Regions from separate parts of the Flavobacterium sp. 22659 genome, predicted to be linked through region 1. Evidence: riboswitches for the same ligand, from Rfam matches in the RefSeq annotation. Region 1 holds a riboswitch; the other holds the start of a gene.

Region 1 (4,192 bases):
TAAGGTTTATGTATATAGTATAATTTCTACCCGGCATTTGTCTGCTTGTTACGGGTTGATAATTTTCGTTCCACAGGTTTAAAACCTGAAATCCAATTTTGTAACTGTTTTTTGCTCCAAAATCATAATCGACACCAATATTTCCAACATTATAATCTTTAATTTTTGATGCACGATTATTAAAAGGTGTAGTGTAAACTTCTCCATTATAGAGGTATTGAAAGTAAGAAGACAGTTTTTTCCAGTTGTAAGCGACAGAGCCTGTTAATTTATGATAAGGAACATAAATTAACTGTTTGTAGATTAATTCGTTTTTAATTAGCTGCTGACTTTCTGAAACTGTATAAGCGTACGTGCCGTTGATTGTGAAATTATTTTGCCCAAATTTTGGTTTCCATTCTACAAGAACTTCTGCTCCGTAGGCTCTCACTTTATCTGTGTTTTCAGGCGCCCATACATCACCGCCACCTTCACCCGGAACCCAGCGCAGTAAATCTTTAATAGAATTATAATAGGCAGTAATTGATAAAGTAAAGTTTTTTCTAAAGAATTCATTGCCAATTTCTGCCTGATAAGAAGTTTCGGGTTTTAAATTAGGGTTGCCGCTTCCTTCCCAAAACAAATCATTATAGGTAGGCATTCTAAAATTCTTTGAAGCATTGAATTTCAAATGATAAAAACTGGTGAAATCATATTTTGTTCCAAATGAAAAAAGAAAAGGATTACCGTAGTTGTCTGTAATTTCCTGACGAATACTGGCGTTATAATCCCATTTTTCAGTTAACAAATGATGCAAAAGCAGACTGGCAGTACCAACTTCTCTTTTTACATTATCAATACTCGAACCGTATCCTTTGTTTCGGCTGTAGTCTACAATTGAGTTTAATTTGATTTTATCATTTACATCAAAAGCTAAATCGTATTTTATGATTGAAGTTTCAACTTTTCCGTAAGTAAAATTATTGGAGGTAATACTTGGAAAATATTTATAAGATTCGCCAATATGTGCTGCTCGCAATTTAGATGTAAAACGTCCCAGCTGACTTTCCCATTCTAATAAATTACGAGTATTAAAATCGTTGTATTTTGTTTTTGAAGCATTTGGCGATGTTAAAGAAAAGTGACGTTCTGAATCGTAAAACTGGCTGTAAGCTTTTAAAGTATTATTAGCATTGATTTTATAACCAAAAGTAGTATTCATACTTGTGTTATAATATTGGCCATTAATGTTTCTTTCGTCTGAATTGCCAGGATATTTAAAATCATTATCAGAACTGTTTCTTGAAATACTGACCTGTAAGCTGTATTTATCTGATGAAACTATAGTGCGGTAATTTGCACTGTATGTATTGTAACTTCCAGCGCTGAAAAAAACATGATTAGAAAATTCGTTTTTAAAAAGTAAATCATTGTTCAGGTGAATGCTTCCGCCAATAGCGCTGCTTCCGTACAAAACACTTCCACCTCCGGCTTTTACTGTTATAGAATTAAAATCTCTCGTTCCAATAGTATTAAAATCGGCCTGACCTAAAAATTGTGAATTTATATTTATACCATTCCAGATAACAGCGGTCTGTGCGCCTGTTGTTCCTCTAAAAGATGGGGCAGAAGTCATTCCGAGCCCATTTTCTTTGAAATAAATAACAGTATTAAAATTTAAAAGAGAGGTTAAAGAAGGCTGGTTTGTGTCGAGAATTGAATCGTTTAAAACCTGAACAGACTGCGAAGTAGAATATTTCTTAAGATTAGAATCTGAAACTACAACTTCTTTTAGTTTAATAGAATCGCTCTGCGCCCAAGTGAATTGGCACAACATCAAAAGAAAAAAAGCAAAACGTATTCTTAAAGTCATAATTTCTACACTCTTTTTCCCGAGAGCTCGATATTCGTTACAAAGGCAGGTCTCCTGGCTTGCGTCTTGTTGTTTACCTTCCCATTCGCGGGGGCGAGCAGTGGTTTTGCAGTTTACAACAAGCATTCTTTTTTAGAACTAAGCTTACAGTTGCGGGTACAGCTCAAGATTTTACTTGATTCCCTTTTTAATGTGTTAATCAAAACACAACCTTAATTTTGTGCAAATATAAAGTTAAAAATACTGATAATTCAAATATGTATTGTTTTTGTAATCAAATAATCAAACAAATAGCCAGATTATAGTTCAATTCTTATGACTTCCCCAAAATCGACTTTGTTTTGAAAAGCCTCTTTTAAAGGCAGTGAAGTTTGATGGCATAAAATGCTTCGTATAATACCCGCATGAGCTACAATGATTACAGGATGTTTAAGGTCTGAAATCTGCTCAGCTAAAAAGCCGCCGACTCTTGAATGTAATTCTGTAAATGATTCTCCATTAGAAACGGGAATATTTACAAAATCGTCCATCCACGGATTTAACTCTTCTGGCGGAATCTCATCCCAGGGTTTTAATTCCCAGTCGCCAAAATTCATTTCTTTTAAGCGGTCATCTTCCTGATAAGAAATGGCGTTTGTATTTTTGTGAATATGTTTTGCCAGAATAGAACAACGTTTTAACGGGCTTGAAAAAATTACCGCTTGAAACGGCAATTCAGATATAATTCTGTCAAAGATTTCGTCAAAAGGCGCAGCAATATCAACATCCGATTGTCCGTAGCAAATTCCTTTTTCGCAGATCGTTTCGGTATGGCGAACTAGATAAATTTCCATATAAAAAGAATACTTAAATAATATACAACTTCACAAACCTGCTGCGTGGCGCCAAGACAATCACCCGTGTAGCCGTCAATCCATTTTTGAAAATAACGAGCCAGAAAATATCGGGTAATAAAAATTGGAATTAAAGCCAAAAGAGTTTTATAATTGAAATAGGAGAGTGCCAATAACGGAATTAATCCGAAGAAAAATGAACCCAAAACTTCTCTCCAGCTGTGGTTTTTTGCTATTGGTTTACTTTTACTCGAAGCATCATCGCGAGAATATTCATGTGTAAAAATAATACTGATTGCTGCTAAACGACTTAAAGAATGTGCAGAAATAAATAAAAGAAAAAACAGAAAAATGCTGTGAGTAAAAAGTGAAATAGATTCTGAAAGCAGTTTAAATTTTACCAGAAAAAGCAAAACCAAACCAATTGCTCCATAAGCACCAATGGCGCTGTCTTTCATAATTGTGAGGATTTTTTCTTTAGTCCATCCTCCGCCAAATCCGTCGCAGACATCAGCAAATCCATCTTCGTGAAAAGCACCGGTAGTTAAAACCGAAATAATAATTGAAAAAATCACTGCTGTTTCTGTTGAAAGAAATAATGAAAAAAGATAAAAAGCCAGAAATGAAATTGATCCGACAATCCAGCCAATAAAAGGGAAATATCGTGTGGCTTTATTTAAATAATCAGGATTATGATCGATGTTTTTTGGACATGGAATTCTGGTGTAGAACATTAAACAAGTAAAAAAAATATGTAGTTCTTTTTTCATTTATGGATAATTGAAGTTATAAACTGTGACTGAAAACCGCGACTGAAAACTATTTCCTGCTAACGCCCGCGCTTTCAAAACTAGCCATTTCATTCAAAAAAGCTTCTGCCGATTTTAAAATAGGAAAAGCAACTGCACAGCCGGTTCCTTCTCCCAGACGCAGATCTAAATTTAAAATGGGTTTTGTTTCAAGATATTCCAGCAGTTTTAAATGTGCTTTTTCGGCAGAACAATGACAAAAAATGGCATTTTGTTTTATGTTCGGATTTATTTTAAAAGCAATTAAAAAAGCCACACTGCAAATAAAACCATCAACAAGAATCAGCATTTTGTTTTCAAAAGCTGTCAGCATCCCGCCTGCCATCTGCATAATTTCAAAACCTCCAAAATAAGCAAGATGCTGTTTTAATTCGGCTTGACCGGAATAATTTTCCAATGCTTTTTTTAGAATATTTTGTTTGTCGAACAGTTTTTGGTCGTTAATTCCCGTTCCTTTTCCAACGCATTCTTCTATAGGCAACCCCGTTAAAAGACTCATTAAAATAGAAGCTGTAGAAGTATTTCCAATTCCCATTTCGCCAAAACCAATACAGTTAGAACCTGTTTTGGCAATATTTTCTACAATTGATTTTCCTTTTTCAAAACACAATTGAAGTTCAGTTTCGCTCATTGCCGAAGCGTGAAGAAAAGATTGTGTGCCTTTTGCTATTTTGGCATTAATTAATTTAGCATTTGTT
Region 2 (4,192 bases), on a different contig from region 1:
TATTTATTATGAAACGGGAAAATATCTTCGTGTGTAAAAAAATGAACATTTAACTGTTTTTCAAAACTCAAAAAAGATTGTTTTTCGACATCCCCAACCGAGGCAACAACCAAATCTGAGCAGTTTGGAAATTTTTCTAAAATTTTTTCAATTCTTTTTTCAAGCTCATTTTTTTCAAAAACGAAATACTCCAAAACACTACTCCCTTCAAAGACAGCAGCTTTAATTCTGGTATTTCCAACATCGACAGTTAAAATCATTTTTCTTTTTTGTTTTTGCGAAGATACGAATTGATTTTTTTTCTAAAATGTTTTGGATAAACGGAAAATGATTCTATCTTTGCACCCGCATTGAGCACAAGACGGTACCTTAGCTCAGATGGTAGAGCAATGGACTGAAAATCCATGTGTCCCTGGTTCGATCCCTGGAGGTACCACCAAAACCCGAATAGCAATATTCGGGCTTTTTGTTTTTATTATTTTCGGAAAATTTTTAATCAAAAATAAAGAAGAATAACCCGCAGATTATACAGATTTTAAAAATCATTTTAATCTGTGGCTGAAAAAAAGTTCGCAAGACTTTATATCGATAAAGCTTTGCGAACTTTGCGTTTTTACCTTGCGGTCTTAGCGGTTAAAAAACCTAGTCTAAAATCTTATTGATGAAATACAGAAACCGCCGGGAAATAATATCCTGAAAAACTTACTGTTCCTGTTTTAGCTCCAGAATCTGCATTGAATAAATAAAGGTTGTTGATCGCAAAATTTACTCCATATCCTTCGTTTACTGTATTAACTACTAAAGTGTTTTTCTTTTTATCATAACCAATTCCTGCTCCATATAATATATTAGAATCTGTTAATGTAACAAAAGGCGAAGCTAATGAAGAAACATCTCCGTTATATTTATAAATTTCTTTACCACCGCTCCAGCTTCCATTTTTGGCAATGAAAACAGCATTTTTTGCAGCTGTAATAGATCCCGGATGCCAGGCTCCCCAGCTTCCGTAAGCCTGAAAACCTAATGCGATTTCTTTTACCTCAAGAGTATTAGAGTCTATATTGATAAGTTTTGTTCCGCCTGCAGCCCATACTTTTTTATCATCAGTAACAGCAAATCCCAGAACCATTCCTGAAATTGTTTTTTCGACTGCTAATGTTGAAGCGTTAATTACAATAACCCCTTTTGATGCCGACAATGCAAAGATATATCCGTTAGCTTTTACAATGTCTCCTACCTGACCTGTAATTCCTTCAACTTGTCCGTTTAATTCCATTGTATTCAAATTAAGTTTGAATATTCCTTTTCCAGAAGTAAGCAAAGCCTGATTTTCATCAATTCCAACTATTGCACGCCAGTCGTTTCCGCCCTGAGCCGGAATTCTTTTTTCTTCTTTAAGCGAATAAGCATCTGCAACTACAACTGGTCCGCCGACTTTAGACACCAAGAATAGCTTTTTATTAAAGACAGTTCCAAACTCTAAAGTTGATGATTCTGGTTTTAGATCTTTATCTGGATTTACTTTTACAAAAACACTGTCTTCTATTGCTTTTGTATCGTATCTGTAAAACCCAACTGTTCCTGTTCCGTGTCCAAACCATCCTTCATTAATCATAAAGAATCCGTTTTCATAAGCTCCAAATGTGTGAATATCGTAAGTTAGAGATACGTTTCCGCCATTGTTTTTGGCAGTCATCGTAATTTTAAAATCTCCTCTTGTTTCTGGTTTAAAAGTATATGTCGAATCAGATCCTACAACATTTCCGTTTACTGCCCATTCAAATGAAACATTATTTCTGTCTTTTATTTTTGAACTCAGCTGAAGTGTTTTTCCAATTGTCAAAGTATCTTTTAACTGCTGTTCGCCCTTGATAACAGGCGGCGCCGTAAAATCATCATCATTATTACATGAAGTTGCCAGCATCATTAAAGAAGCAATGGCGATTAATTGCTTGGAAAAAAAATTGTTTCTCATTATTAAATATTTAAAAAAATTATATTACTTAAATGTTTAAATCCAGCGCACTAAAACTACGTTTCTGGAGCAATGACATGTTTAATGATTTTTTGATAGAGAAAAGGAAACGTCAAGAAGAAAAAACACCCAAAAAGAAACTGTTTTTAAGACATCGCATTTACAGAAAAAAAATCTCATAAACTTATTTAGCTTACGAGAATAGAATGATAAAACAATACCATTTCACTTAGAGTGAAAAAGTATTATTCTTAATTCAAGCTTCAATCCCCGAAAGCTGTTATTACTATAAAAATGGCAGGTCTTCTGACTTGCTCCCTACACCCAGCCTTCCCTTTCGAATTGAAAAGTGACATATTAAAGGGTTTCAGTTAATGAGCTTACAGCTGCGGGACAGTTTTGGATTTGCACCAAATTCCCTTTTAATGTCATATTTAATCAAACATGACAACCATTTTCTGATTTAAATTTTGAGTTGCAAAACTAGTGTTTTCTTTTTTGAAATCCATGCATACTTAAACTATATAAGGGTTTAGGCACATCTGCATTCTGTGATATATTCCGAATTATTAAGGATTGACTGATTAAAAATGTATTATCAACAATTAATTAGTTTTTGTTAAAAAAGTATCAACTAAATAAAAAAATATCTTATATATTCGTAAAATCGTATTTTAATTTTTTATTCATTATTAAATCAACAGAACGTTTTATGAGCAAAACTTCTACTAAAGGCATTTGGAAAGTAATTTCGGCCTCTTCTATGGGAACAATGATTGAATGGTACGATTTCTATATTTTTGGGAGTTTGGCCGTTGTAATTTCAACTAAATTCTTTCCGAGTGATAATCCAACTGCAGCATTTTTATCCACATTAGCCACATTTGCTGCCGGATTTGTTGTCAGACCTTTTGGCGCTTTATTTTTTGGACGATTGGGAGATATTATCGGCCGAAAATATACTTTCATGGCTACTTTATTATTAATGGGAGGTTCTACTTTTTTAATAGGCTGTATCCCAAGTTATGAAACTATTGGTTTTCTCGCGCCTCTGTTAGTTTTGATTCTGCGTTTATTGCAAGGTTTGGCTCTTGGCGGAGAATATGGCGGTGCAGCGACTTATGTTGCCGAACATGCTCCGGCTGGGCAAAAAGGATATTGGACATCGTGGATCCAGACTACTGCAACGGTTGGTTTATTTATTTCTTTGATGGTTATTCTGGCTACCAAAAATGTGCTTTCGGCCGAAACTTTTGATTCATGGGGATGGCGTGTTCCTTTTTGGGTTTCTATTGTAATGGTGGGAGTTTCGTATTTAATTAGAAAAAATATGGACGAATCACCTGTATTTGCAAAAGCTAAAAAGGAAGGAACAACAAGTGCAAATCCTTTAAAGGAAAGTTTTGGAAACCGATACAATTTAAAGTTTGTTCTCTTGGCATTATTTGGCGCAACAATGGGACAGGGTGTTGTTTGGTATACCGGACAATTCTATGCCATGAGTTTTATGAAAACGGTTATGAATGTAGATTCTTCTCAGGTTGACAGTTTACTTGGAATTGCATTATTGATAGGAACGCCGTTTTTTATTGTTTTTGGATGGCTGAGTGACAAAGTCGGCCGTAAATACATTATGATGTTCGGTATGTTACTCGCTATTTTATTCTACAGGCCTATATATAAAATGATGTACAACACAACTGATGTGAGTTACAAAACCGAAATTGTAGAACAAACCTCTCAAAAGATCGAAAAAGCAAAAAATAATGACGTAATTACCACTATTTCAAAAACCTATACTGATGGAACTACGTATATCGAAAAGAAAACAGATTTTGCTGATAAGAAAAAATCTCAAAGCAGTGTTACTATAAATATCAATTCTGGCGATAAATGGACATTAATTTTTTTAGTTTTCATTCAGGTTTTATTTGTTACAATGGTTTATGGTCCAATTGCAGCGTTTTTAGTTGAAATGTTTCCAACTAAAATCAGATATACTTCTATGTCACTTCCTTATCATGTAGGAAATGGAATTTTTGGAGGTCTGCTGCCGGCAATTTCGACTTATTTTGTAACTCATGCAAAAGCAGCCGGAAAAAACGATTTTTATCTTGACGGACTTTGGTATCCTATTATTATTGCGTCGATCTGTTTCGTTATAGGAATGATTTACATAGACAACAAAAACAAAATTAATCATCTTTAACATTTAAG

What was found. A riboswitch is a leader RNA that binds a small molecule or an ion and turns the genes downstream of it on or off. The one in region 1 is predicted to bind cobalamin.
Region 2: linked by a shared signal. The riboswitch ahead of ACTJIW_RS05075 (DUF5074 domain-containing protein) and the one ahead of ACTJIW_RS00345 (TonB-dependent receptor plug domain-containing protein) in region 1 are both predicted to bind cobalamin.

The regions. Positions count from the first base shown of each region.
Region 1 covers NZ_JBQEMU010000001.1:60,177-64,368, reverse strand. Annotated here, with positions in the region: gene ACTJIW_RS00345 (TonB-dependent receptor plug domain-containing protein) at 1-1,852, opposite strand, end outside; cobalamin riboswitch at 1,880-2,082, opposite strand; gene cobC (alpha-ribazole phosphatase) at 2,152-2,685, opposite strand; gene ACTJIW_RS00335 (adenosylcobinamide-GDP ribazoletransferase) at 2,670-3,455, opposite strand; gene cobT (nicotinate-nucleotide--dimethylbenzimidazole phosphoribosyltransferase) at 3,505-4,192, opposite strand, start outside.
Region 2 covers NZ_JBQEMU010000003.1:295,013-299,204, reverse strand. Annotated here, with positions in the region: gene ACTJIW_RS05085 (type III pantothenate kinase) at 1-260, opposite strand, end outside; tRNA gene ACTJIW_RS05080 (tRNA-Phe) at 364-439, shown strand; gene ACTJIW_RS05075 (DUF5074 domain-containing protein) at 656-1,975, opposite strand; cobalamin riboswitch at 2,255-2,446, opposite strand; gene ACTJIW_RS05070 (MFS transporter) at 2,688-4,184, shown strand.